3 regions of the Rhodoferax sp. GW821-FHT10B06 genome follow, and region 3 is predicted to be linked to each of the others. Evidence: predicted binding sites of a transcription regulator. Region 3 holds the regulator's gene; each other region holds the start of a gene.
What was found. Region 3 encodes FNR, which switches genes on or off when oxygen is low (the NO sensors DNR and NnrR bind a similar motif). Its sites were predicted from a motif close to TTGATNNNNATCAA; they were not measured.
Positions count from the first base shown of each region.

Region 1: the regulator FNR is predicted to act here: its motif matches at 5,107-5,120, upstream of AC07O2_RS07110 (cation-translocating P-type ATPase).
Region 2: the regulator FNR is predicted to act here: its motif matches at 4,844-4,857, upstream of clpB (ATP-dependent chaperone ClpB).

Region 1 covers NZ_JBWKNO010000003.1:373,090-380,399, reverse strand. The annotation lists gene AC07O2_RS07120 (MFS transporter) at 1-513, shown strand, start outside; gene arsA (arsenical pump-driving ATPase) at 582-2,363, opposite strand; gene AC07O2_RS07110 (cation-translocating P-type ATPase) at 2,386-4,911, opposite strand; gene AC07O2_RS07105 (ABC transporter permease) at 5,150-6,271, opposite strand; gene rbbA (ribosome-associated ATPase/putative transporter RbbA) at 6,272-7,310, opposite strand, start outside.
Region 2 covers NZ_JBWKNO010000025.1:28,772-36,081, forward strand. The annotation lists gene AC07O2_RS24815 (diguanylate cyclase domain-containing protein) at 1-1,838, shown strand, start outside; gene AC07O2_RS24820 (hypothetical protein) at 1,873-2,154, opposite strand; gene clpB (ATP-dependent chaperone ClpB) at 2,154-4,754, opposite strand; gene AC07O2_RS24830 (hypothetical protein) at 4,952-5,527, shown strand; gene AC07O2_RS24835 (dihydrodipicolinate synthase family protein) at 5,753-6,652, shown strand; gene AC07O2_RS24840 (molybdenum cofactor biosynthesis protein MoaE) at 6,657-7,139, opposite strand; gene AC07O2_RS24845 (isoaspartyl peptidase/L-asparaginase family protein) at 7,197-7,310, shown strand, end outside.
Region 3 covers NZ_JBWKNO010000010.1:3,865-11,174, reverse strand. The annotation lists gene ccoO (cytochrome-c oxidase, cbb3-type subunit II) at 1-342, shown strand, start outside; gene AC07O2_RS16020 (cbb3-type cytochrome oxidase subunit 3) at 358-495, shown strand; gene ccoP (cytochrome-c oxidase, cbb3-type subunit III) at 514-1,428, shown strand; gene ccoG (cytochrome c oxidase accessory protein CcoG) at 1,507-2,877, shown strand; gene AC07O2_RS16005 (FixH family protein) at 2,899-3,171, shown strand; gene AC07O2_RS16000 (hypothetical protein) at 3,184-3,432, shown strand; gene fnr (fumarate/nitrate reduction transcriptional regulator Fnr) at 3,410-4,129, opposite strand; gene hemN (oxygen-independent coproporphyrinogen III oxidase) at 4,276-5,658, shown strand; gene AC07O2_RS15985 (sulfite exporter TauE/SafE family protein) at 5,661-6,368, shown strand; gene AC07O2_RS15980 (AAA family ATPase) at 6,354-7,103, opposite strand; gene AC07O2_RS15975 (creatininase family protein) at 7,145-7,310, shown strand, end outside.

The DNA.
Region 1 (7,310 bases), on a different contig from region 3:
GTGGTCCAGGCTTTTGCGCCCGAAGCCGCGCGCCAGCTGCATGCTGTGCCGCTGGGCATGGTCGCCATGTGCCTGACCATTTACATGGTGTGCAGCTCTGGAGGCATGGTGCTGGGCGGCTTTCTGGCGGCCGACCCCACGCGCTGCGAGCGGATTGTGGGCGTGGGCTTTGGCGTCGCGGCCAGCTTCGCCCTGGTGCTGGCCCTGGTGGATGTGCCGGCCTGGAGCGTGCCCGTGCTGTTCGGCCTGATGGGTTTTGCTGCCGGCACCGGCGGGCCTTCGCGGGACCTCATCGTCAAGCGGGCCACGCCGCCCAATTCCACCGGGCGTGTCTATGGCGTGGTGTATTCAGGTCTGGATATTGGCCAGGCGTTGTCGCCCCTGGTGTTTGGTACTTTGATGGACCACCAGCGCTACACCAGCGTATTCGTGGGCTTGGCGCTGGTGCAGGCGGTGTTGATTGCCAGCGCCTTCAATGTACGCAAGGTCCGGCGCACCGCGCTGGCCGTCTGACGGCGCAGGCAGCACGGGGGGAAGAATGCAGTGTTCCAGCTGCATGCGTCCATGCGGTAAGCCGGTAGCTAAGGCTTGCTCACCATGCGGCTCAGCTGGGCGATGCCAATCGGCGGCTGGCTCAGCCATGGCACCACGAAGCTGCGCTTTGCCAGCCCAGCCGCCATGCGCTCTATCTGCTTGCGTTCGCCCACCAGCCTTGCCGCGAGCAAGGGGTCGTGGGTGCCGGCGGCCAGAACGCTTTTGTTGAGTACCCAGGCATACGGTTCGATGTGGGCGCGGCGCAGATCGTCCTGCAACGCAGCGGCCTGCGACACCGGAGTCGCTTCGGGCAAGGTCACCAGGATGATCTTGGTGTAGCTGCCGTCTTGTAGCCGCATCAGCGGCGTCACAACGTGGCCGGCGTTTTTGCCCTCGAATTCGCGCAGCATCTGCCGGTGGTAGGCGCTGGTGGCGTCCATCAGCAGCAGGGAGTGCCCGGTAGGGGCGGTATCCAGCACCACAAAGGCGCTGCGCGCTTCGCTGACTATGCGCGAGAAGGCATGGAACACGGCCACCTCTTCGGTGCAGGGTGAGCGCAGGTCTTCCAGCAGCAGGGCTTGCTCCTGCGCGTCCAGGCCGGGCGACTTGGCTGCCATGACCTTGTCGATATAGCGCTGTGTCTCCGTCTTGGGGTCGATGCGGTCCACGCGCAGGCCTAGCAGCGCACCGCCAAGCGTGCCGGCCAGGTGTGCGGCCGGGTCGGTGGTGCTCAGGTGCACGGTTTTGCCGCGCTGCACCAAACCGAGGGCAAGTGCTGCGGCAATGGTGGTTTTGCCCACGCCGCCTTTGCCCATCACCATCACCAGGCCATGGTCTGTGGCGGCCAGCGCGTCGGCCAATGCCGCCAGGTCGTGGCCAGCGGTAGCGGGTTCCATCGGCGAGGGCGGGGGCGCGATGGGCAGTGCTTGCCCGGATGACAGCAAGGCGCGCAGAGCGGGCAGTCCAATGGTGTCAAAGGCGCGCAGCGGGATCGTGTCCTGGGGCAAGGCGCGCAAGGACGCGGGCATGTCTTGCAAGGCCTGCAGGCCCAGCGCCTCGATGGCGTTGGCGACGGCATCGTCGCGTTGGCTGGCATGGAACACACTGTTGATCGCCAGGCGTTGGTTGCGCAGGCCCAGCCCCTTCAGCTCTTCAGCGCTGCGGGCTGCCTCGGCGATGGCGCCCTTGTCCGCCCGGGTGACCAGGACCACCGTGGTTTGCCTAGGATCGCTCAGCGCCGCCAGCGCTGCCTTGAAGCGCTCTTCCTGCATCTTCAGACCCGAATGCGGGCCCAGGCAAGAGGCACCTCGGTCGTTGCTAGCGAGGAAGCCACTCCAGGCCTGGGGCAGGCTTAGCAGCCGCAGGGTGTGGCCGGTGGGTGCGGTGTCGAACACGATGTGGTCGAAGCGCGCATCGTGCTCGGACAGCAGCGTGGCGAACTCGTCGAAAGAGGCTATTTCGGTGGTGCAGGCGCCGGACAGCTGCTCGCGCACGGTGGCAAGTTCGGCGACGCTGGCTGCCACACCCATCTGTGCCAATACGCGCTGGCGGTAGGCCTCTGCTGCCGTGTCGGGGTCGATGTTCAAGACCCACAGGCCGGGCGCGCCTGGCACAGCCGTCGGCGTGTTGCGCAGTTCAACACCCAGCATCTCGTCGAGGTTCGAGGCCGCATCGGTGCTGACCAGCAACACATGTTTGCCAGCATCGGCCAGTGCCAGCGCGGCGGCGGTGGAGAGCGAGGTTTTGCCGACGCCGCCTTTGCCGGTGAAGAACAGGTGCCGTGTGGCGTGGGACAGAAAGGCCATAGGCTGCTGAGATGGCGTAGGCATGTTGAGGTCTCCTGGTCACGTTTTACTTGTTGGCTGCAGACTGTCGCCCCATGGCCCATTTCACAGCCTCGAACCACAGCAGGCTGAGGGCGGCCAGGCCCAGCGCGGCCAGCAGCATCCACGGCGCGGGCTGCTCGAATGCAAACAGGCGGCGGATCGGGGCGAAGCCGAGCACCGCGCCCAGCAGTAGCACGGTGGCGGCGCAGGTCCAGCCAAAGTAGCGGTTGCGTGCGGCGTCCTTGCGCCACGAGGGTCGGGTCCAGCTGCGGTTGGCGTAGATCAGGCCCAGGTTGGACAAAACCAGCACGCTGAACACCAGGGCCCGGGCCACGCCCTCTGAGTGCATCCGGGAGGTGGCATATACGGCTAGCAGCAGTACCAGCAGGCCCAGGCCCTGCCACAGGCCACGGAGCAACACGCTGCGGTCGAACAAATGGGCACTGGCCGGGCGCGGCGGCACGGCCATGGCGTCTGCCTCCAGCGGCTCGGCCTCGAACACCACCGAGCAAGCCGGGTCGATGATCAGCTGCAGAAACAAGATATGCACCGGCATCAGCAGCAGTGGCCAGCCCAGCAGCACGGGCAGCAGCGACAGGCCGACGATGGGCAGGTGCACACCCACCACGAACACAATGGCCTTGCGCAGATTGGCAAACACGCGGCGGCCGTAGCGCACCGCTGTGACGATGGAGGCAAAGTCGTCGTTTAGCAGCACCAGGTCGGCTGCCTGGCGGGCCACTTCGGTGCCGCGCGCGCCCATGGCCACGCCGATGTGGGCGGCCTTGAGGGCCGGCGCGTCGTTCACGCCGTCGCCGGTCATCGCCACCACGTCACCGCGCGCGCGGAAGGCCTGCACCAGCCTCAGCTTGTGCTCGGGCTGCACGCGGCAAAACACGTTGGTGTTCGCCAGGCGGGCCTGTAATTCCGTGTCGCTGAGGGCGGCGAGCTCCTGCCCGGTCATGGGCGCTGCACCGCTGGGCAGGCCGACCTGGCGGGCGATGGACAAGGCGGTGGCCGGGTGGTCGCCGGTCATCATCACCACGCGGATGCCGGCGGCGTGGCATTCGGCGATGGCCTGGGGCACATCGGGCCGTACCGGGTCTTCCAGCGCCACAAGGCCCAGGAATACGAAGTCGAAGTCGTGCTGGTTGTCTGGCAGGGGCTGGGCAGGGAACACGGCGCTGGCCACGCCCAGCACCCGCAGGCCGTCGCCAGCCAGGGTGGCGACCTGGGCGGCAATCTGCTGGCGTTGTGCAACGGGTAGGTGGCACAGGTCCACGATGGCCTCGGGCGCGCCCTTGGCGGCGATCATGCGTTCGCGCAGATCGGGCGACTGCCATACACGCGACATGGCCAGCATTTCTGGCGACAGTGGGTAGTCGTCCACCAATGTCCAGTTGGCGTGCAGGTGTTCGGTATGCGCCAGCAGGCGCGCGCCTGCGTCAACGATCGCGGTTTCCATGGGGTCGAAGGCGCGGCGGTGGCTGGCCAGCACTGCGTATTCCAGCACGCCATGCAGGCCCTCGGCCAGCGGGGCATTGCCAGCCTGCAGGCTGTCATATGTCTCTGCGCCGGCGCACAGCCGCCGTACCGCCATGCGGTTGGCCGTGAGCGTACCCGTCTTGTCCACACACAACACGGTGGTGGCGCCCAGCAGCTCCACGGCGGGAATGTTACGGGCCAGCACTTGCTGGCGCGATAGGCGCCAGGCGCCCAGGCCGAGGAATAGCGTCAGGATCACCGGCAGCTCCTCGGGCAGCACTGCCATGGCCAGCGTCAGTCCGGCCAGCAGCCCGCCCAGCCAGTCGCCGCGCAGCAGGCCGTAGGCCACGGCCAGCGCAGCCGCCAGGGCAATACCCACGATGGCCACGGCTTTGACGACGTATTTGGTTTCCTGCTGGATGGGCGTAGTCTCGCTGGCGATGCCTTCCAGCGACTTGCCTATGCGGCCCAGCGTGCTGCGTTCGCCGGTGGCCACCACCAGGCCCTGCCCGCTGCCCTGCGTGACCAGCGTGCCTGAGAAGGCCTGCGCTGCTGCAGCGCCACCGGCTTGCTTCTGCACCGGCACGGATTCGCCGGTGAGTAGGGATTCGTCCAGTGCGAGGTTGGCGGTGTGGGTCAGTTGCAGGTCGGCGGGCACGCGGTCGCCCTCGGCCAGCAGCACCGCGTCGCCGCAGACAAGGTCGCGGGCTGAGATTTTCAGAGGCTGGTCGCCACGCAGCACCAGCGCCAGTGGGCTGGACAGGTCGCGCAGGGCATCCAGCGAGCGTTCGGTGCGCCGCTGCTGCACAAAGCTGATGCCCATCACCACGAACACAAAGCCCAGCAGCATCAGTGCTTCCTGGTGGTCGCCCAGCAGCATGTAGAGCGCGCCGCAGGTCACCAGCAGCAGGAACATGGGCTCCAGCACCACATCAACCACCAGGCGCAACAGGCTGCGCGGCCTGGAGGTGGGCAGGGCATTGGGGCCGTCTTGCGCCAGGCGCTGTTGCGCTTCGGCCTGGGTCAGGCCGGTGGTGTTCAGGCTTGGCGGGATAATGTCCGCCACTATGTTGGCCTGGCGGAATCTGCCGACCAAGCGGAGATGATGACGCTCGCCACCAGCAGGGCAGCCAGGGCGCTGCGAACAATTGAAGTTGTCATAGGGGCTTTCGCTGGATTGAGGTCGTTCGCGCACGAGGCTTCCGCAGCACTTCAGATTTTTGCTGTGCTGTTTAGTCTGACGCCAGCTTGTTTTCTGTTGTTGATGCAGGTCAAGCCATCCATTGCAGCCCCTGGGGACACACTCAGGCCATCTGGCTGATCGTCTTGCGAAAGCGGGCCAGGGAGGCAAAGAAAAATACAGTGCCAATCACCAGAATGGCCAGCAGCTGCGGCCATACCACCGCCAGGCCCGCACCCCGGTACAAAATCGCCTGACCGGCGGACACAAAGTGGGTGGTGGGGGCCACCAGCATCACGTTTTGTACCAGGGCCGGCATGCTTTCACGTGGGGTGGCGCCGCCCGACAGCATCTGCAGCGGCAGCAGCACCAATACCAGCAGCATGCCGAATTGGGGCATGGAGCGCGCCAAAGTCGCCAGGAAAATCCCCAGTGAGGTCGTGGCAAACAGGTGCAGCGCGGCCGCCAGCATGAACAGCGCCACCGACCCTTCGATCGGCACGCCTAAAGCGCCCTGCACCACAAACACCAAGGCTGTCAGCGCAGCCAACAGCACCACCAGGCCCATGGACCACACCTTGGCCAGCATGATCTCGATGGGCGTCACCGGCATCACCAGCAGATGCTCCAGCGTACCGTGCTCGCGTTCGCGTATCAGTGCAGCGCCGGTGAGGATGATGGAGAGCATGGTCACGTTGTTGATGATCTCCATCAATGACCCGAACCAGGCTTGCTCCAGATTCGGGTTGAAGCGCATGTGCAGCACCAGCTCCACCGGCGCTACCGCAGTGCTGCGGTAGCGCTGCACAAATTCGGTTACCTCGCTGGTCACAATCTGCTGAATGTAGCCACTGCCGGTGAACGCCTGGCTCATCAGCGTGGCATCTACATTCAACTGCACTGCGGGGGACTGCCCGGCCAACACGTCGCGCTGGAAGTTGGGCGGGATGTCCAGCACAAAGGTGTACTGGCCGCTGTCCATGCCCGCATCCACTTCGGCCAGCGACACCATGGCAGGGGGCTTGAAGTGCGGTGGGTACAAGCTGGAGATGATGCGCGCCGACAGCGGCGATCCATCCTCGTCCACGATGGCAATCGGCGCGTTGTGCAGGCTCTCGGGCATGGCCGTGGCCGCCACATAGATCGACAGGGTGAAGGTGTAGGCGATCAGCACCAGCATCATCGGGTCGCGCACCAGACTCCACAGTTCCTTCACCCCCAGGCGGTAGATATTGGGGACGCGCATTCAGCGGGCCTGCTTTTTCAGCAGCCATATGGCCGTGACCAGAATGACCGGCGCGGCCAGTAGCAAAGGCCAGAACGATGGGCCCAGGTTGGAGAAGTCCAGCGCCTTGTTGAACACGCCGCGGCAAATCGTCAAGAAGTGCGTGGCGGGATAGATGTGCCCAATCGTCGCCCCCACGCCTTCGAGTGAGGACACAGGATTCGTCAGGCCCGCAAACTGCACGCAGGGGATGATGGTGCCGATCATGGTCACAAATATCGCGGCGATCTGGCTCTTGGTGAAGGTGGACGCCAGCAGGCCAATGCCGGTAGAGCTGAGCACAAACACCAGGGCGGCCAGTGTCAGCGTGGCAAAGCTGCCCTTGATGGGCACGTCAAACACGGTCACGGCCAACGCCGCCATCAAGAAAAAATTGAACATGGCCAGCGCGATGTACGGCAGCTGCTTGCCCAGCAGGAACTCGCTGCGGGTGACCGGGGTGACGTACAGGTTGATGATGGAGCCCATCTCTTTCTCGCGCACCACCGACAGTGCCGTCAGCATGGCGGGGATCATCATCAGCAGCATGGGGATCACCGCCGGCACCATGGCGGGCAGGCTTCGGACGTCGGGGTTGTAGCGGTAGCGCGTCTCGATGCTGGCGGGCGCGGCCACCGACTGGCCTAGCCGGTGGCTGGCCATGTCGGCCAGCCAGGTCGCGTGCATGGCCTGCACATAGCCGCGCACGGTTTCGGCCCGGGCGGGCATGGCGCCATCGACCCATGCGCCCATCTGCACCGGTGTACCGCGCGCTATGTCGCGGCCGAAGCCATGGGGTATCTCAATGGCCAAGGACAACTCGCCGCTGCGCATGCGCTGGTCCAGATCGGCATAGCTGGTGATGGGCGGCTTCTCGATGAAGTAGCGCGAACCGGAGAGGTTGAGCACGTAGTTCTGGCTCAGCGCCGTCTGGTCCTGATCCATCACGGCGTAGGAGAGGTTCTCCACATCCAGATTGATGCCGTAGCCCATGATGCACATCAAAAACGCGGTGCCCAGC
Region 2 (7,310 bases), on a different contig from region 3:
CCTTTGCGCTGTTGCTCGCGTTGCTAGCATGCTGCGCACTCAGCTTCGGGTATGCCGCCACGCCGCCCATCGCAGAGCAGGACTTCACCGACGCCTACTCCAACCTAACGCCCATGACCTCCGTGCTGCTCGATCCCAGCCGCGAGCTCACACTGGCGCAGATCCAGCAGCAAGATAACCAGCAACGCTTCAGCCCTCTGGCCAACCAGGGGCGCACCAGCAATTTTGGGCTGACCCGTTCCGCCATCTGGCTACGCATTCAGCTGCCGCTGCAAGACAACGCTCCCAGCCAGTGGATGCTGGAAATCGCGGCACCGATGCTGGACCAGATAGACCTGTTCTATACCAGCCGCGAGAAAGGCGCCGAGCACCTCCGATCCGGCGACCAGATGCCGTTTTCACAACGGCCGCTGCCACACCACAACCATGTGTTTCCGCTGCAACTGACCCCAGGCCAAAGCCAAACCCTGTACCTGCGGGTGACATCTGAGGGTAGCCTGTCCATACCATTGCAGCTTTGGCGCCCTGCAGCCCTGGCCCAGGCTGACCATGCAAGCTATGGCGCGTTCAGCCTGTATTTCGGTCTGCTGCTGGGCTTGGTGATGTACAACTTGCTGCTGTACGTCTCGCTACGCGACAACATTTATCTGAGCTATGTAGGCTTTGCCACCGGCATGGTCTTCGGCCAACTGGGGCTGACCGGCTTTGGTGAAGAATTTATCTGGCCCAACACACCATGGTGGGGCAATATTGCAGCCCAGTTCAGCATGTCGGTAGCTGGTTTTTTTGCTGCCCTGTTTGCGCGCCAGTTTCTGGGCACGGCCATGCGGGCACCGGTGGCGGACAAGATACTGCAAGGCCTGGCCGGATTGATGGCCCTAACCGCCGTCTGCGTACTGACCCTGCCCTACCATCTGTGTGCCTGGCTGATCAATATCGACGGAATCCTGTTTACCTGTGTGCTGGTCGGTGTCAGTATCTACTGCCTGCTGCAAAAACACTTGGGGGCACGCCACTTCAGTTTTGCCTGGGGCACCCTGCTGCTGGGTGTGCTGGTCACCGCCCTGCACAACCTGGGCTTGCTGCCCTCCCACCCCTTCATCACCCATGCCATGCTGATCGGTTCGGCGGTGGAAATGCTGGCGCTGTCCTTCTCGCTGGCCGATCGCATCCACACCAGCCGCCGCGAGGCCTCTGAAGCCCAGGCGCGCGCCTACCAGAGCGAGCTGGCTGTACTGAACAGCCTGCGCGAAAGCGAGCGCAAGATCGAAGGCCGGGTACAGGAACGCACCCGTGAGCTGGAGAAAGCCAACCACGAGTTACGCCTGAACGAAGAGCAACTGGCCTTGCAGGCCCACCACGACCCGTTGACAGGCCTGGCCAACCGCAAGCTGCTAGGCGACCGGTTGAATGTGGCCATGGAGCATGCCAAACGCAACCAGCAAGGCTTCGCCGTGCTGATGCTGGACCTGGATGGATTCAAACCTGTGAACGACCGTTACGGTCATGCAGCCGGCGATACCGTGCTGCAGTCCGTGGCCCTGCGGCTAACCTCCACCGTGCGCGGCGTAGACACGGTGGCACGCGTGGGCGGCGATGAATTCGTGCTGATACTCGACGCCGTGAGCGATGGCAACACCATGATGTCTATCGCCCGCAAGGTCCGCGACGTGTTGAACACCCCCATCACACTGGACACAGGTGAAATGGTGCAGATCGGCACCAGCATAGGCCTGGCGATTTACCCGGTGGACGGCAGCAACGTGGAAGAGCTGCTGACCGCCGCCGACAACGCCATGTACGCCACCAAAAACTCGCGCTACGCCAGCCTGCAGTAAGCGCAGGTATTTGGTGCGGCTGCGGCCACGCCACTCAGGGTGGCGAAACCTTTTTCACTTCCACGTCCGTAACGTCAGCGACCTCGGGCGTGCCGCTGCTTGCACGCGGACGCTGCGAAAAGCGGTCCACCGTGCGCGCCACATCTTTCCAGCCGGCCGAGTACATGCGCATGGGCGCCACGGGCTGCCCCGTCAGACGAGCCCAAAGGCTACGCAGCAACCACAGCAGGGCAATGCCCGACAGCACCAGCAAGGCGCTGGCGATGAAAACCAAGGCCAGCATCCATACAAAAAGCCGCCAGACAAACTGCCCCATCAAGCGGCCACCTTGCCGAAGCTGAACTGGCCCGGTGCCTGGATCGGGTCCACGTCCACAGGAATCACATCCTTGGGCGCAAAGCGGCCCTCCAGCAGCAGCTTGGACAGCGGGTTCTCAATGCGCTGCTGGATCGCACGCTTCAACGGTCGGGCGCCAAACACCGGGTCAAAGCCGACCTTGGCCAGCTCGGCCAGCGCCGCAGGCGAAACCTGCAGTTCAAGGTCCATCTTCGCCAAACGGGTCTGCAGCACCTTGATCTGGATCGCGGCAATCGCCTCGATGTTCTTCGCGTCCAGCGCATGGAACACCACGGTCTCGTCGATGCGGTTCAGGAACTCGGGGCGGAAGTAGTTCTTCAGCTCGTCCTGCACCGCATCCTTGATGTCCTCGTAATCCTGGCCCACCATGTTCTGAATGATGGGCGAGCCGATATTGCTGGTCATCACGATCACCGTGTTCTTGAAGTCCACGGTACGGCCCTGTCCATCCGTCAGGCGGCCATCGTCCAGCACCTGTAGCAGCACGTTGAACACGTCGGGGTGGGCTTTTTCCACTTCATCCAGCAGCAGCACGCTGTAGGGCTTGCGGCGCACAGCTTCGGTCAGGTAGCCGCCCTCCTCGTAGCCCACATAGCCGGGCGGCGCACCGATCAGGCGGGCCACCGAATGCTTCTCCATGAACTCGCTCATGTCGATGCGGACCAGGTGGTCTTCCGAGTCGAACATGAAGCCCGCCAGCGCTTTGCACAGCTCAGTCTTGCCCACGCCCGTAGGGCCGAGGAACAGGAAGGAGCCGGTAGGCCGGTTCGGGTCAGACAGGCCAGCGCGCGAACGGCGGATGGCATTCGCCACGGCGGTGATGGCCTCGTCCTGGCCGACCACGCGGTCGTGCAGCTTGACCTCCATCTGCAACAGCTTGTCGCGCTCACCTTGCATCAATTTGCTAACCGGAATACCGGTGGCGCGCGCCACCACTTCGGCAATTTCCTCGGCGCCGACCTGGGTACGCAGCAGGCGCGGCGCGCTGGTCACGCCCTTGCTGGACTCCTTGTCCTGCGCTTCCTTGAGTTGCTTTTCCAGCTCGGGCAGCTTGCCGTATTGCAGCTCGGCCACCTTGTTGAAATCGCCCTTGCGGGTCAGCTCTTCGATCTGGAACTTCAGCTTGTCGATGGCTTCACGCACATGTGCGCTGCCCTGGGCCTGGGCTTTTTCCGACTGCCAGATTTCGTCGTAGTCGGCGATTTCCTTTTGCAGCTTGACGATCTCTTCCTCGATCAGGCCGAAACGCTTGATCGACGACTCGTCCTTCTCACGGCGCACGGCTTCGCGCTCGATCTGCAGCTGGATCAGCCGGCGGTCCAGCTTGTCCATCACCTCGGGCTTGGAATCCATTTCGATCTTGATCTTGGCCGCAGCCTCGTCGATCAGATCGATGGCTTTGTCCGGCAAGAAGCGGTCGGTGATGTAGCGGTGGCTGAGTTCGGCCGCGGCCACAATGGCCGGGTCGGTGATGTCCACGCCATGGTGCACTTCGTACTTTTCTTGCAGGCCGCGCAGGATGGCGATGGTGGCTTCCACGGTGGGTTCGCCGACCAAGATTTTCTGGAAACGGCGCTCCAAGGCCGCGTCTTTTTCGATGTATTTGCGGTACTCGTCCAGGGTGGTTGCACCCACGCAGTGCAGCTCGCCACGCGCCAGCGCGGGCTTGAGCATATTGCCGGCGTCCATCGCGCCCTCGGCCTTGCCTGCGCCCACCATGGTGTGCAGCTCGTCGATGAAAACGATGGTCTGGCCTTCGTCCTTGGCCAGCTCTTTCAGCACGGACTTCAGCCGTTCTTCGAATTCACCGCGGAACTTGGCTCCGGCCAGCAGGGCCGCCATGTCGAGCGACAGCACGCGCTTGCCTTTGAGCGACTCGGGTACCTCGCCGGCCACGATGCGCTGGGCCAGGCCTTCGACGATGGCAGTCTTACCCACGCCGGGTTCGCCGATCAGCACCGGGTTGTTCTTGGTACGGCGCTGCAGTACCTGGATGGCACGGCGGATTTCGTCGTCGCGGCCAATTACCGGGTCCAGCTTGCCCATGCGGGCGCGCTCGGTCAGGTCCAGGCAGTATTTCTTCAAGGATTCACGCTGGCCTTCGGCGTCGGCGCTGTCTACCTTGTCGCCGCCACGCACCGCGTCCACCGCGGCTTCCAGCGATTTGCGGGTCAGGCCGTTGGCGCGCACCAGCTGGCCAAAGTCGGACTTGCTGTCGGTCAGCGCCAGCAGGAACAATTCGCTGGATACGAACTGGTCGCCGCGCTTGATAGCTTCCTTCTCAGCGCCCTGCAGCAAGCTGATGAAATCGCGGCTGGGTTGCACCTGGTCTTGCCCGTGCACCGTGGGCAGCTTCTTCAGCGCGCCCTCGGCGGCGGCCAGCAGATTCGGCACATTCACGCCCGCGCGCTGCAGCAGCGCCTGCGGGCCGTCGTCCTGGCGCAGCATGGCGGCCAGCACATGGGCCGGTTCGATATAGCCGTGGTCGGCACCCAGCGCCAGGCTTTGTGCGTCGCCCAGGGCTTCCTGGAATTTGGTGGTGAGTTTGTCTTGTCGCATCGTGATCTCCAATACCGAGCTACGTGAGGAGAATATGGCCGATTTCAAGACCAAACGGCTGCTCCGCGCTGCCGCAACTTCGCCGGTATTTGATAAAAATCAAGCTCTGGCGCAGTAGTTATCTGCGCCAGCAGCTATCAAAAAAATAGCATCACTGTAAAACCAAGGCCCGCGGCCTGCGATTTAAAATTCGCACCATGAACATCCACCAGCTCTCGGTCCGCTACCTGGAAGCGCAGGACCGGATACTGGTGCGCGTCAATACCCGCGAAGGCACAGAAATGCGCCTGTGGCTGACGCGCCGCCTGACCCTGGTGCTCTGGCCTACATTGAACCGCGCGGTGGTAGAGCACGCAGCCCGCCAGGAGGACCTGGGCAGCATGCAGCGTGACGAGGTCAGCAAAAAGATTCTGGCCGACTTCCGGCGCGAAGCCGTGCTGCAAGAGACCGACTTCGCCACCCCGTACCAGGATGCCGCCCTACCCACCAGCTGGCCACTGGGCACAGAGCCCTTGCTGGTCACCGAAGTACGCATCACACCCGAAGCGAATGGCCCGCTGAAAATCGCCTTCAACGAGCAGTTGCCCGAGCAGGACAATCCACGTGGCTTCCAGGTCGAGCTGGCGCCGCCGCTGGTGCACGGCCTGGTGCAATTGCTGGAACGCGCGCTGCATCTGTCCGCCTGGGGCCAGGGCCATGAGCTGGCCGGCAGCGCACAGGCCCAGGCCAGCGACATGCCGGACCCGGAAGAGCGCCCCAAGTACCTGAACTGAATACAATAGCGGAATGCCTACCCGCGCACTACTCCGTTCCACACCGCTGCCCTGCAGCCGTGGCGGCGTGTCTGCCGGTGCCGCTAAAAAACCCCAGCTCATCTGACCGGAGCTGCGGTTCCGTCCTCAGATGAGCGATGGAACCGATACCTCCCGTCCCCCCTTCGGCCCGCGCTCCTTTGACGATGGTTACCCCATCGGTCTGTTATCAACAAAGGATGCAGTGTGAGCGCTTCGAACGATTTTTCCGGCGATTTTTCTGGTTTATGGATTCCCCTGGTCACCCCGTTCCACCACGGGGCGGTAGACCACCCTGCGCTGGCCCGGCTGGTGAAAAACCTGCGAGGCAGCGGCATTGCCGGCTTCGTCGCCTGCGGCTCTACCGGTGAGGCAGCGGCCCTGGATGCCGACGAGCAACAGGCCGTACTGAACACGGTACTGGAGGCCGCCCAGAGCCTGCCCGTGGTGATGGGCCTATCGGGCTACCACCTGCCCAAGATGCGGGACAGCGTGGCCGCCACCAGCCGACAGGGTGTTGCCGGCCTGCTGCTGGCCGCACCTTGCTATATCCGCCCCTCGCAAGCCGGGCTGCTGCACTGGTTTACAGCCCTGGCCGATGCATCCGAAGTACCGCTGATCGTCTATGACATTCCCTATCGCACCGGCGCCACGCTGGAGCTGACCACCCTGCTGCAGCTGGCCCAGCACCCGCGCATCCAGGCCGTCAAGGACTGCGGCGGTGATGCCGCCAAGACGGCGGCCCTGATCGCCAGCGGCGCGCTGCAGGTGCTGGCCGGCGAAGATGTACAGATCTTCAGCACCCTGGCCCAGGGCGGAGCGGGCGCGATTGCCGCCAGCGCCCATGGGCATACGCAGCGTTTTGTACAAGTCATGCAAGCCATTACAGCAGGTAATCTGGCACAGGCACGTGCGCTGTGGCAGCCGCTGTTGCCCTGGATCACCGGCCAGTTCGCCGAGCCCAACCCCGGCCCCATCAAGGGCTGGCTGGCCCGCCACGGCCAGATGCAGGCCGAGCTGCGCGCGCCGATGACGCCGGCATCCAGCGCCCTGGTGGACCGGTTGATTGCGCTGGAACAGGGCTTCCCCGCGCTGAGTACGCCCTAACCGCTCAGGCGTTCTGCGCCTGTATGCCCCAGCGGGCCAGTGCTGCGTCGTCGCTGACCCGCGCATCCACCCAGCGCGCGCCGCTGGGGGTTTGCTCCTTCTTCCAGAACGGTGCCTGGGTTTTCAGATAGTCCATCAGGAATTCACAGGCCTGGAAGGCCTCGCCCCGGTGGGCAGAGCTGACGGCCACCCAGACGATCTGGTCCAGGGGCTGCAGCAGACCTACGCGGTGGATGACCTGGGCGGCATAGATGTTGAAGCGGGCCAGGGCCTGGTCCACCATGGCCTCGATGGCGCGCTCGGTCATGCCGGGGTAGTGCTCCAATTCCAGGCTCAGCACCTCGCCAGCGCTGTCCGGGTGGAAGTCGCGCACTACTCCGACAAAGCTGCACACCGCACCCACGCGCCGGTCGTGCCGGCGCAAGGCGGCGATTTCGCTGCTGGGGTCGAAGTCCTGGGTCTGTATGCGTACACGGGGCGGGTTCATCGGGGCATTTTGCCAGCCACCATGGGATACAGTTTCTACCCTACCGACATTGAGGAGATGCGTTTGACCACACCCCGCTACACCCTGGCAGTCCACGGCGGCGCCGGCACCATGGCCCGCGGCGCCACCGACGAAGCGCCTTACCATGCCGGCCTGCATGCCGCGCTGGCG
Region 3 (7,310 bases):
AAGTACAGCGACGAATGGCATCGCATCCACCTGCACAACCCGCGCGACGTGGTGCCCGAGTCGAACATGCCGGCCTACCCCTGGTTGGAAAAGGCCCTGCTGGACCCGACCGATGTGGCGCCGCGCATGAAGGCCTTGCGCACCGTGGGCGTGCCCTATACCGACGCCGAAATTGCCGGCGCAGCGGCCGAGGTGAAAGACAAGACCGAACAGGAAGCCCTGATCGCCTACCTGCAGGTGCTGGGCCGTGCGCTGTCTGATCAGTTGGCCGCGCAGTCCGCTGCCACGGCGCCCGCTGCTCCAGCGTCCGCCACGCCCGTTACCCCAGTTAACGCTCCTTGATACAGAAAGCCCGCCATGGACGTCACCACCTTGCGCATCGCCGCCACGGTTGTCAGCTTCATCACCTTTGTTGGTATCTGGGTTTGGGCTTTTTCCAGCCGCAACAAAGCCCAGTTTGACGAGGCAGCACAACTGCCTTTCCAGCAAGACTGATTCCCAAGAGGATTTTGTATGAGCGATTTCACAAACAATCTCTGGTCGGTATGTATCGCGGCCATCTCGGTCGCCAGCATTGCCGCCTGCTTGCTGCTGCTTTGGATCACGGCCCGTAAAAAGGTGCCGTTCCAGAGCGACAACACCACCGGCCATGTGTGGGACGGTGACCTGCGCGAGATGAACAACCCCTTGCCACGCTGGTGGGTGGGCTTGTTCGTCTTGACCATCGTGTTCTCAGTCGGCTACCTGGCCTTCTACCCCGGCCTGGGCAACTTTGCCGGCAAGCTGGGTTGGACTTCGGCCAACGAATACAGCGACGAAGTGAAAACCGCAGATGCGGCGCTGCAGCCCCTGTATGCCGATTTTGTGGCTCTGCCGCCCGAGCAACTGGCGGGCCGCGCGCCGGCCATGGCGATTGGCGAGCGCCTGTTCATGAACAACTGCGCCCAGTGCCACGGCTCGGACGCACGCGGCAGCAAAGGCTTCCCCAACCTGACCGATGCCGACTGGCTGCACGGCGGTACGCCAGACAAGATCAAGGAAACCATCACCCATGGCCGCATCGGCCAAATGCCGCCGATGGCCGCTGCGGTGGGCACGCCGGACGACGTGAAGAACGTGGCCAACTATGTGCTGAGCCTGTCGGGCAGCCCGCATGACTCGGTGCGCGCCGGTCTGGGCAAGGCCAAGTTTGGTGTCTGCGCAGCCTGCCACGGGGTGGGCGGTAAGGGCAACCAGGCGCTGGGCGCCCCTAATCTGTCGGACGACATCTGGCTGCACGGTTGGGGCGAGGCCGCCATCATGGAGATGGTCAATAAGGGCAAGATCAACCAGATGCCTGCCCAGCAGGGCAAGCTGACCGAGGCCCAGATCCATGTGTTGACGGCTTACATCTGGGGCATGTCCAACAAGCCTGTGGCCAGCAAGTAGGAGCATGGTGTGAACACCGTCGCGCCCCGCAAGACCATTCCCATCGTGCCTGTGCCTGGAGCAGATGCCGATGAGGTGATGGTGTCGCTGTACGCGGCCAGCAAGAAGATCTACCCACGTTCAGTGCAGGGCCTGTTTGCGCGCTGGCGCTGGGCCATGGTGTTGCTGACGCAGCTGGTGTTCTATGGCCTGCCCTGGCTGCAATGGGGTCAGCGCCAGGCGGTACTGTTTGACCTGGAGGCGCGCCGCTTCTACATCTTCTCACTGGTGTTGTACCCGCAGGATTTCATCTACCTGACCGGGCTGCTGGTGGTGTCTGCGCTGTCCCTGTTTCTGTTCACCGCCGTGGCAGGGCGCCTATGGTGTGGCTTTGCCTGCCCGCAGACGGTGTACAGCGAAATCTTCATGTGGATAGAGCGCCATATCGAGGGCGACCGTGCCGCCCGCATGCGCTTGGATGGCGCGCCCATGTCGGCCCACAAGCTGGCCCGCAAGTCGGCCAAGCACGGCGCTTGGCTGTTGCTGTCCCTGTGGACCGGTTTTACCTTTGTCTCGTATTTCACACCCACCTATGCGCTGCTGCAGGAGTCTTTGAGCGGCAGCTTTGGTTCGTGGGAAGTGTTCTGGGGTCTGTTCTACAGCTTTGCCACCTATGGCAACGCCGGCTTCATGCGCGAGCAGGTCTGCAAATACATGTGCCCCTATGCGCGCTTCCAGAGCGCCATGTTCGACAAGGACACGCTGATCGTCAGCTACGACACCACCCGTGGTGAGCCCCGGGGCTCGCGTTCGCGCAAGGCCGACCCTGCGGCCCTGGGCCTGGGCTCTTGCGTGGACTGCACGCTGTGCGTGCAGGTCTGCCCCACCGGCATCGATATCCGCGAGGGCTTGCAGTACGAATGCATAGGCTGCGCCGCCTGCGTGGATGTATGCGATGGCGTGATGGACAAGATGGGCTATGCCCCTGGCCTGATCCGCTTTGCCACCCAGAACGGCATGGCCCAGGGCTGGTCGGGCCGGCAGATACTGCGGCGTGTGCTGCGGCCTCGGGTACTGGTCTACGGCACGGTACTGCTGGTGTTGACGCTGGCGCTGCTGGGCAGCCTGTTGACGCGTACCCCGCTGAAGGTGGACGTGGTGCGCGACCGCGCGGCGCTATCCCGCATTGTGTCCGGTGGCCAGCTGGAAAACGTGTACCGCCTGCAGGTCATGAACGCCAGTGAACTGCCGCAGCGCTACCGTCTCATAGCCCATGGGCTGGACGGGCTGGTGCTGGCCTCGGACGAATGGGTGGACCTGGAGCCGGTAGCCTCGCGCTGGGTGGCGGTGCGCCTGCATATCCCTTATGGTTCTGTCGAACCGGGCTCTTACCCGGTATTCTTCGACATCCAGACTGCGGATGGAAGCACCAAGGTGTCGGAAAAGTCCACGTTCTTTGTTCCCCGCTGACGATAACTCCAGGAGACTGCCATGCCCTCTCATGTATCTGCTACACCGGTGCCGCTGCCATGGTGGCGCTACGGCTATGTCTGGCTGGTGATTTCCGGCCCGCTGGCCGTGGTGGTGGCGGCCTTGGTCTCGGGCTGGATCGCCATCCGCCAGCAGGACCCGGTGCTGGCCCAGGACTACTACCGCCAGGGGCTGGAGATCAATAAGACCCTGGCCGCCCAGGGCCCGCTGGCACCGGCCGAGCAGGGGCGCAACCATGCTGCGTCGCCGCCCGGCTCGGTGCGTACCAAGTAGCCGGAGGGCACTATGCAAAGCTTTAGGGTGGTAGGTGTGGTCTGGCCCGCGTTCCTGGGCGCATGCATACTGGAGATGCTGGTGTTTGCGGTGGTCGATCCCTACAGCCTGCAATGGCTGGGGCAGCCGCTGCCTTTGTCACGCCAGGGCGTGTACAGCCTGGCGTTCTTTGCGTTCTGGGCGGTGGCTGTGCTGGTGGGTTGCCTGACGCTGCTGGTGGGCCAGCCGGTGACAGTGCCTAGAGACAGGGCTGAAGATTGACGATGCGCTTGAGCGCTTCGGTGTCCAGGATGCGGATGTGGCGCTGCTTGACCTCGACCACGCCGTCTTCCACAAATTTGGAGAAGGTGCGGCTCACGGTTTCCAGTTTCAGGCCCAGGTAGCTGCCGATTTCCTCGCGCGTCATGCGCAGGATGAGTTCGGACTGTGAAAACCCGCGCGCATGCAGACGCTGCACCAGGTTCAGCAAAAAGGCCGCCAGGCGTTCCTCGGCGCGCATGCTGCCCAGTAGCAGCATCACGCCGTGCTCGCGCACGATTTCGCGGCTCATGATCTTGTGCACATGGCGCTGCAGGGAGTTGACTTCGCGCGAGAGCTCTTCAATGCGGTGGAAGGGCATTTCGCACACTTCGGCATCTTCCAGGGCCACCGCATCGCAGGTGTGGTGGTCGTTGACGATGCCGTCCAGGCCGATGATTTCGCCTGCCATTTGAAAGCCGGTAACCTGGTCGCGGCCATCTTCGGTGGTGACGGTGGTCTTGAAGAAGCCTGTACGGATGGCGTACAGCGCCTTGAAGGTTTCGCCGTTATGGAACAGCGCCGTGCCTCGCAGTACCTTTCGGCGCACTGCTACCAGGTCGTCAATGCGCTCTAGCTCTTCTTTGTTCAGGCCCAAGGGCATGCACAGCTCACGCAGGTTGCAGTTGGAGCAAGCGACTTTGATTGAGGTGGGGACCATGCGCAGAGTATGAACTTGATGGAGATCAATGGAGCTATTTGATGTATCTCATTGTCTCTGGTGCCATCTGCTGCGGTTTTGATCCACGTCAATGAAACAAGCGTGGCTTCGCGGCACATTCCAGTCATGCAACCTGACTGCCCGCCATGACCCGTGTTTTGCCCGAATTGTTACGCCGTTTTGATGTGCCTGGGCCGCGGTACACGTCCTATCCCACCGCCGACAGGTTTGTCGAGGCCTTTACCTGCGAGGACTATGGGCGGGCCCTGCAGCAACGCAACCAGGGGGCGGCAGCACTGAGCCTGCCCTTGTCGCTGTATGTGCACATACCGTTTTGCGAGTCGCTTTGCTATTACTGCGCCTGCAACAAGATCATCACCAAGCGGCATGAGCGCGGAGCCGCCTATCTGCGCTATCTGGAGCGCGAAACCGCTCTGCACACCGCCCAGCTGGGCGAGCGGCGCAATGTCAGCCAACTGCACCTGGGCGGAGGCAGCCCTACTTTTTTGAGTGACGACGAGCTGGCCCAGCTGATGGCCATGTTGCGGCGCCATTTCGTGTTGGCCCCCGGCGGCGAATACTCTATTGAGGTGGACCCCCGCACGGTGGACGCCAAACGCCTGCAAGCTTTGGCCACCTTGGGCTTCAACCGGCTCAGCTTTGGGGTACAGGACTTTGATGCCGACGTGCAAAAAGCGGTGCACCGCATCCAACCCGCGCAGCAAGTGTTCGAGCTGGTGGAGGTGGCCCGCACGCTGGGCTTTGAGTCCATCAATGTGGACCTGATCTACGGCTTGCCACGGCAGACACCGGCATCTTTTGCACGCACGCTGGAGCAGGTGGTAGAGCTGCGGCCCGACCGCATTGCCCTGTACGCCTATGCCCATCTGCCCGAGCGCTTCAAGCCCCAACGCCGCATTCTGGGCGCTGAGCTGCCGGCGGCGGCCGACAAGCTGTCCATGCTGTCGCAGGCCTTCGACACCTTTTTGGAAGCCGGCTATGTGTACATCGGCATGGACCACTTCGCCTTGCCCAACGACGCGCTGGCCATCGCCCAGCGCCAGGGCCGGCTGCACCGCAACTTCCAGGGCTACAGCACCCAGCCCGACTGCGACCTGGTCGGCCTGGGCGTGTCGGCCATAGGCCGCATAGGCGCCACCTACAGCCAGAACGCCAAGACCCTGGAGGAATACTGCGACCGTATCGACCAGGGCCAGCTACCGGTGGTGCGTGGCCTGGCGCTGAACCGCGACGACCTGGTGCGCCGCGCCATCATCATGGGTCTGATGTGCCAGGGCGAGGTGCAGTTTGAATCCATCGAGCTGGCATTTCTGGTGGATTTCAAAAAGGCCTTCGCCGCCGAGCTGGCTGCTCTGCAGCCCTTGGTGGAGGCCGGCCTGGTGCAGTTGGAAGACAGCGGTATCCGCGTCACGGCCACCGGCTGGTTCCTGGTGCGCGCGGTGGCCATGGTGTTTGACCGCTATCTGCAGGCTGACCGCAACCGCGCCCGCTTCTCAAGAATCATTTGAACATGCAAACGGGCCTGGCCTGGACCGCACTGCTGATGGGCCTGGCCGGCGGTCCGCACTGCGCCGCCATGTGCGGCGCAGCCTGTGGCAGCCTGGGCCGTCTGGCCGGCGCGCAGCGGCCCTGGCTGGGCATGCTGCAGCTGCAGGCCGGGCGCCTGGTGGGCTACAGCCTGGCCGGTGCGCTGGCGGCCTGGGCGGCCGACAACCTGGCCTGGCTGGCTCGCCAGTCAACCGCGCTGCAGCCGCTGTGGACCCTGTTCCATGTGGCCGTGCTGGTCTGGGGCGGGACTTTGCTGGTTTTGGCACGCCAGCCGGTATGGGTAGACGGCATGGGCCGCAAGCTGTGGGCGCGCCTGCGGGCGAGCTCCGGCGGATATGGCTGGGCCTTTGGCGTGGGCGCGGCCTGGGCCTTCATGCCTTGCGGCCTGCTGTATTCGGCCCTGCTGGTGGCGGCCCTGAGCGGCGGGCCACTGGATGGCGCTCTGTGCATGGCCTTGTTTGCTGCAGGCAGCGCCATCACTCTTATGGCCGGCCCCTGGCTGTGGCTGCGCCTGCAGGCCTGGCGCAGCCCAAAGCACAAGGAGTGGGGCATGCGCGCGGCAGGTGGCGCCCTGATGGCCGTGGCCTTGTGGGCCGTGGTGCACGACATGGATCCGCGTGTGGCCGACTTTTGCCGCAGCCTTGTATCTATTGGCTTACCTGCGCAATAAAACCTGGAGCATTCGTTCCCGATTTAGAAGAAAGTCTCGTGTGACCTGAAAGTGTTCTGTGTCTTCGTAGGCGATGGGGGATACACCTTCTTGGCCGCAACGGTAGATGCGGGCATCCGGGTAGGCCATAAGGATGGGCGAATGGGTGGCGACGATGAACTGAGAGCCTTGCAGCACCAGGTCGTGCATGCGTGACATGGCCGCCAGTTGCCGTTGCGGTGACAGGGCTGCTTCGGGTTCGTCCAGAAGGAATAGACTTTCACCACCGAATCGCTCGGTCATCAGCGCCATAAAGGACTCGCCATGCGACTGTTCATGCAGCGAGCGGCCACCGTAGTGGCTGATGATGGGTAGCCCCGCGGTGGGATCGTCATCCAGGTTTTCGATTTCAGTGGCGACGTTGAAAAAGCTCTCTGCCCTTAGAAAGAAACCGTCTCGTGGCCGCCTGAAACCTTTCGCAACGCGCAGGTAACTATGCAACTCGGAGTGCGATATGCGTGTGCCGAACCGGAAGTTTTTGCTGCCACCTTCGGCATTGAAACCGAGTGAAACGGCGATGGCCTCCAATAGAGTGGATTTGCCGGAGCCATTCTCTCCCACTAAAAAGGTGACCTTTGGGTGGATGTCCAACTGGTCTAGCATGCGTACCGCTGGCAAGTTGAAGGGGTAGCGTTCGAAAGAGTCCACCTTATCCCGTTGGAGGCTGACGCGGCTAACGTACTGGGAGGAAATCATGTCTTGTATGTTATGCGCAGCAGACTCCTAAAATCCTTGGCATGCACACTTCATCACGCTTCTGGGCCGACCTCAGCACCCGCGACTTCGCGCAGCTGGACCCGGCTCGCACCGTTGCCGTTCTGCCCGTGGCCGCCACCGAGCAGCATGGCCCGCACCTGCCCCTGAGTGTGGACACCACGTTGGTGGATGGCGTGGTGGCGGCGG